One region of the Variovorax sp. P1_G12 genome, then DNA from elsewhere that is predicted to be linked to it. Evidence: predicted binding sites of a transcription regulator. Region 1 holds the regulator's gene; the other holds the start of a gene.
The links. Region 1 encodes FNR, which switches genes on or off when oxygen is low (the NO sensors DNR and NnrR bind a similar motif). Its sites were predicted from a motif close to TTGATNNNNATCAA; they were not measured.
Positions count from the first base shown of each region.

Region 1 (3,205 bases):
GGCCCTGGTCGAGGAGGTCGTAGTATTCCTCGAGCGTCTTCGCGTTCTGGCTGTAGGTGGCGCCGATGCGGCCGATCGCCGACACGCCCAGGGCCACCAGGTCGCAGTCCGGCTGCGTGCTGTAGCCCTGGAAGTTGCGATGCAGCCGGCCCTGCCGCCGGGCGACCGCCAGCGCATCGCCAGGCAGCGCGAAATGGTCCATCCCGATGTAGACATAGCCCGCGGCGGTGAGCGCGGCGATCGAGCGCGACAGCATCTCGACCTTGGCGCCGGCATCGGGCAGGGCTTCGGTCGCGATGCGGCGCTGGGCCTTGAAGCGCTCGGGCAGGTGGGCGTAGGCATAGAGCGCGATCCGGTCCGGCCGGAGCGCGCAGACCTGCTCCAGCGTGCGGTCGAAGGACGCGGGGCTCTGGCGCGGCAGTCCGTAGATCAGGTCGACGTTGACCGAATCGAAGCCCAGCCCGCGGGCCACCGCCATCAGGTCGAACACCTGCCGGGCGGGCTGGATCCGGTGCACCGCCTTCTGCACTTCCGGGTCGAAGTCCTGGACGCCGAAGCTCAGCCGGTTGAAGCCCAGTTCGGCCAGCGTCACGAGGCGCTCGCGGTCGACGGTGCGCGGGTCGATCTCGATCGAATGCTCCCCGTCCGGCGACAGCGTGAAGGCGCCGCGAAGCATGGCCATGAGTTCCCGCAGGCCGGCATCGTCGAGGAAGGTCGGCGTGCCGCCGCCCAGGTGCAGCTGGCGGACGACCGCGCCGCGGCCGAGCTTCTCCACCTGCAGCGAAATCTCGCGGGACAGGTAGTCCAGGTACTCGCGCCCCTTGCTCTTGTGCCGGGTCACGATCTTGTTGCAGGCGCAGTAGTAGCAGAGCGATTCGCAGAACGGGATGTGCACGTACAGCGACAGCGCCCGCGCGCTCGCGCCGGCCCCGCCGCGCTGCTCGAGGGCCTGCGCGTAGTCGTCCGCCGTGAAGGCGTCGACGAAGCGATCGGCCGTGGGATAGGACGTGTAGCGCGGGCCGGCGCAGTCGAAACGGCGCAGTACGGTGGACGGCGGCGCCAGGGCCGGCGTGAGGACGGGAGCGGAGGGGGGGTGCATCGCGGGCGGCGGCAAGGGCTGTGGTGTGTCACTATGCCGCCGTCACGATCTGCAATCATTGACCTGCATCAAGCATCCACCCCACTCCCCGTCGGACAATCCCTCCATGACCTCGACTGCATCAATGAAACCCGAAAATATCAAGGTCGCCTGTTCCAACTGCAATCTGCGCGAGCTCTGCATGCCGGTGGGCCTGAATCCGGGCGAGCTGCAGCGCATCGACGACATCGTCGCGACGCGGCGCAAGATCAAGCGGCGCGAGACGCTGTTTCGCAACGGCGAGGCCTTCACCTCGCTCTATGCGATCCGCACCGGGGTGTTCAAGACCCGCGTCACCAGCGAGGACGGCCGCGACCAGGTCACGGGCTTCCAGATGGCGGGAGAGATCATCGGGCTCGACGGCATCGTCAACGACCAGCACACCTGCGACGCCGTGGCGCTGGAGGACTCCGAGGTCTGCGTGATGCCTTTCGAACGCATCGAGGAGCTGTCGCGCGAGATCACCGCGCTGCAGCGCCACGTGCACCAGATCATGAGCCGCGAGATCGTGCGCGAACACGGCGTGATGCTGCTGCTGGGCAGCATGCGGGCCGAAGAGCGGCTCGCCGCCTTCCTGCTGAACCTGGTCCAGCGCCTGCACGCGCGCGGCTTCTCGCGTTCCGAGCTGGTGCTTCGCATGACCCGCGAGGAAATCGGCAGCTACCTCGGGCTCAAGCTCGAGACCGTGAGCCGGACCCTGTCGAAGTTCGCGGCCGACGGCATGGTCGAGGTCGAGCAACGCAACGTGCGCATCGTCGATCCCGAGGCGCTGCGCCGCATCGTCAATCCGCCGGGCTGTTGATCTCGCGCGCCGGCAGGGTCAGCAGCAGGGTCAGTGCGCCCGCCCCCATGGCCAGCAGCCAGAAGACGAAAAAACCGACCGTGTAGACGGCCTGGCGCGAAGCACCGAGCGCCTCGCCGCGCCAGTTCAGGTCGCCCGGGTCGACCAGGGCGAACACCAGCACCTCGAGCGCGCAGGCCAGGAGGAAGGCCGGCCAGAGAATCCACATCCAGCGGCGCGTCTGCATGCACTCACTCCTTCGGCAGCGGCACGGCGCTGCCCGGTGTCGCCGCGTGGTTGCGCCCGGCCACGGCCGGCATCAGCTTCTTGTCGGCCAGGGTGCGGTTGATCTCCACGCCCTTGCGGTAGTAGTCCTGGTCCACCACCGGGTCGGGCGTGGAGATCGCCAGCCACAGGGTGAAGAAGCTCGCGACCACCACCACGCCCGGCCCGCCGATCACCATCCACACCAGGGGGAAGCGGTACCACGGAGGGCAGGGTTTCATCGCGTCGTTGTCGTGCGTCATCTTGGTCCTTGGGTTGATCAGCGCGGTACCAGGAACACCGCGGGCTCCGAGACACTGGCGTTGCCGCTTTCGGCGCGGACGTCGAAATGCACCTTGTGCGAACCCGCCGCTGCCGCCCCATAGGGTAGCTGCAACCGGACCGCGACCCAGCGCGACTCCGCCGGCGCGACCTCGACCACGGGCTCCGAGGACACCTTCAGCCCCTCGAGGCCGCCCGCGGCGATCCGGTAGCGCTGCACCTGTTCGGTGGCATTCATGATCTGCAGGCGGTAGACGTTCTCGAGCTGGCCGCCTTCGACGATGCGGGCCAGCGACGCGCGGTCGCGCACCACGTCGACCTTCAGCGGCGTGCGCGTCACCAGGCTGGCGAGCAGGCCGATGCACAGCGCCGCCAGCACCCCGGTGTAGATCAGCACCCGCGGCCGCAGCACGCGCCGCAGCACCTGCCGCGGCGTCCAGCGGCCAGCCATGCCGTTCTGCGTGGCGTAGCGGATCAGGCCGCGCGGCGTGTCCATCTTGTCCATCACGATGTTGCAGGCATCCACGCAGAGGCCGCAACCGATGCACTCGTACTGGAGGCCTTCGCGGATGTCGATGCCGGTCGGACAGACCTGCACGCACAGATGGCAGTCGATGCAGTGGCCCAGCGGCGCCGCGGTCGATGCGCGCCCTTTCGCCGGCACGCCGCGAGGCTCGCCGCGCGCGGCGTCATAGCTCACGATCAGCGTGTCGCGATCGAACATCGCGCTCTGGAAGCGC
Region 1 is NZ_JBFUBW010000015.1:124,297-127,501, reverse strand. Features, by position in the region: gene hemN (oxygen-independent coproporphyrinogen III oxidase) at 1-1,099, opposite strand, end outside; gene fnr (fumarate/nitrate reduction transcriptional regulator Fnr) at 1,224-1,940, shown strand; gene AC1D2O_RS18815 (hypothetical protein) at 1,921-2,166, opposite strand; gene AC1D2O_RS18810 (FixH family protein) at 2,171-2,446, opposite strand; gene ccoG (cytochrome c oxidase accessory protein CcoG) at 2,464-3,205, opposite strand, start outside.

Region 2 (3,205 bases), on a different contig from region 1:
GCGCGCTCTGCAGCTCCGGGCGCCAACTGGTGGTTGCTGGGGCGACCGCGCTTGCGTGACACCAGGCCGGCAGCGCCTTCGGCGACGTACCGCTGAACGATGCGCTCAACCTGTCGTCGGCTGATGCCCAGCCGCTGCGCGGCCTGGCCGACGCGCAGCACCCGGTCCATCACGGCCTGGATCGTCTTGAGGCGGTCTGCTTCGCGCATCGTCATCGTGATCGTCGCCGCAGGTTTCGCCATGGCCGTACCCCAAGCCCAGAACCTGGGTCGGGCGACTTTGCGACATTTGAAATCGGCTAGAACGCGACATTACTAAATCGCTCCTACAGTTTTCATTTATACAATGTATATTATGTTAAATGATGGGCGCAGCACCTGAGCGACGTGCGCCCGGGCTCTCCAGATTTGTCACAACTCCTTCGTAGCATGGACATCGGTCATATGCACCGGGGCCGGCACAACCCCTGCCTCTGCCCCTCCCGATTTTCATGAATGGAGTTTCAATGCGCGTCCTGCGACCCCTGGCCTTCGGCTTTCTCGCCGCTTCCTTGCTTTCCGCCTGCGGAACACCCGGCTCCTCGACGCCAGCGATCGACAACAGCGCGCTCGGCCAGGCCGAGTTTCGGGCGCACAAGGCGACTTACGGCGTCGTCTACCGGCTGCCCAAGGACGTGACGGACGTGCTCGAGGCAAAGATCAACGCGCCTCTGAAACAGGACCTGCTGAGGCTGGGCCTGCAGGCCGAGGCCCAGAACCCGAACCTCCCGCACGTCACCGTGGTGCACATCCACAGCGCCGACCCGACCACGCCGCAGAAGATGCTCAAGGCGCTGCCGAAGCCGCCAGCGCCCATCCAGCTGACACTCAAGACCTTCTACACGACCGAGGCGGCCAAGGATGCGGGCCGTCCATGGTGGCTCGATCTCGGCATCGTGAAAAACGGGCAAGGATTCGAGGACATGATGGCGTTCAACACCCGCGTCACCGCGGCCGTGGCGCCGCTGCGCGATGGCCCGCTGCCGCGCGTGACGGGCCCGGTCTTCGCAAAGATGGCGGAGCCTGGTCGGGAACTCGTCAGAACCGTGGGCGTGAGCGGCGTCAACGTCGTGAAGGACGGCAAGGAACTGCGGGCCCACAACCCCCACAACACGCTCGTCTACAGCATGACGCCGTTCACGCCCGCGCTGCAGTCGTCGATGAAGCAGGTCGCCGAGCAGATGAACGGGCTCCTGCCCAACGGCATCGACACGACCTTGCGCGACGTGTCGATCGTGGAACTGGCCTTCGCCGGCAACGTGACGCGGGAGATCTATCGGATCAGCCTGGTCGACGGCTCGGTCACCGACGTGGCCACCGGCGCGCGCGTGAACCGCTAGCCAGGCGACCGGGTCCGCAGGAGCTGCCCTGCGGACACGCCGGCGAAGCGCAAGCCGCGGGCCATGCCCGGAGCTTCGCCGTGGTCTTCTGCGATCGACTTGCGCCAGATCAAGGTCCGGCGCACCCTCACTTGGATACTGGTCTCCCCTACCCGTACGCCGAAGGAGCCTGTCATGTATGAGCGAATTCTTGTTCCCGTCGACGGCAGTCCGACCTCCGGTCGCGGGCTGGACGAGGCCATCCAGCTCGCCAGGCTCACACACGCGCGGTTGCGGCTGTGCCATGTCATCGACGAGCTCTCGTTCGCCCTCTCGATGGACGCCTATGCCGGCCATGCCGGCGACTGGCTCGGCGTACTGCGAGACAACGGCCACCGCATTCTCGAACAGGCCAAGGCCACCGCGCAGGCGGCCGGCATCGAGGCCGACACCGTGCTGTGCGACAGGTTCTCCGCGCCGGTGGACGAGACCGTCATTGCCGAAGCCGTCAAGTGGGCGGCCGACCTGATCGTCCTCGGCACCCACGGGCGGCGTGGCGTCGGCCGCCTGGTGCTGGGAAGCAGCGCCGAGCACATCCTGCGCCATGCGACCGTGCCCGTGTTGCTGGTGCGCGCGCCTGCAGTCGAAGCCGGGGTCGAAGCCAAAGAGGCCGCCGCGAGCCTCAGCCCGCCATCGGCCGCCCTGGCGCCCGAGTGAGCGGGGGGTGAGAGCCATGACTCGGCGCCCTCGCCTCGTCCTGGCCCTCGCATTCGCCTGCCTGCTGAATGCCTGCGCCGGCGGTGCCGCGCGGCTGCCCGCCTTCGATGCTTCGGGCTCGCCCGCGCCTGCGTTTTCCTCGCTGGTGGCGAGTCGCACCGCGATGGTGGTCGACATCAACACGCTGCGTGTCGGCCGCGACGAGAGCCGCGAAGGACTCGAACTCGAGATCGCGTCGGAGCTCGACTTCGCGGACCGCCTGCCCTGGTCGCTGCCCGCGAGCGTGCAGGTCAGCCAGATCAGGGACGTCGCCTCGGGCGTCATCCTCACGAGCGACGGCTTGATCCTCACCAGCGCACACGTGGTCGCGGACATCGACGAGGCCACCATCCGGCTGCACGATGGGCGCCGCTTCCAGGCCCGGGTGGTCGGAGCCGATCGACGCACGGACGTCGCGCTGGTGAAGATCGAGGCCACCGGCCTGCCCGTCGCTGTCATCGGCGATTCGTCGCAGCTGGCACCGGGCGATTGGGTGGCCGCGATCGGCGCACCGTTCGGTTTTCATGGCAGCGTCACGACCGGTGTCGTCAGCGCGGTGGACCGCCTCATCGGCGGCGCCGGTGAGATTCCCTTCATCCAGAGCGACGTTGCGATCAATCCCGGCAGTTCCGGCAGCCCGCTGTTCAACAGCCGCGGCGAAGTGGTCGCGATCAATTCGTTGATCTACAGCGGCAGCGGCGGCTACATGGGGCTGTCCTTTTCCGTGCCGATCAACCTGGCGATGAAGATTGCCGGGCAGCTGAGGGCCACCGGCCGCGTCCGCCGGGCCCGGCTCGGCGCCGAACTCCAGGAGGTGACGCCCGCACTGGCCCGTTCCTTCGGCTTGCCGGAGGCAAAGGGTGCCCTTGTGGTCCGGGTCGATGCCGACGGTCCGGCCCAGGCCGCGGGTCTGGTGCGCGGAGACATCGTCACGGCGTTCGACGGCGTCGCGGTCTCGCGCTTCACCGAATTGGTGCAACGCGTTGCCGATCTCCCGCCCGGAACCCGCCGGCAGCTGGACGTATGGCGAGCAGGAACCCGGCAGTCGCTCAGGGTGACGCTCTCCGAGCAGCCTGCGCCGCGGCGGACCCT
Region 2 is NZ_JBFUBW010000001.1:13,904-17,108, forward strand. Features, by position in the region: gene AC1D2O_RS00070 (ISNCY family transposase) at 1-215, opposite strand, end outside; gene AC1D2O_RS00075 (hypothetical protein) at 506-1,378, shown strand; gene AC1D2O_RS00080 (universal stress protein) at 1,553-2,074, shown strand; gene AC1D2O_RS00085 (trypsin-like peptidase domain-containing protein) at 2,091-3,205, shown strand, end outside.
Region 2: AC1D2O_RS00080 (universal stress protein) is a predicted target of FNR. The motif match lies at 1,478-1,491, and genes of this name have one in related genera.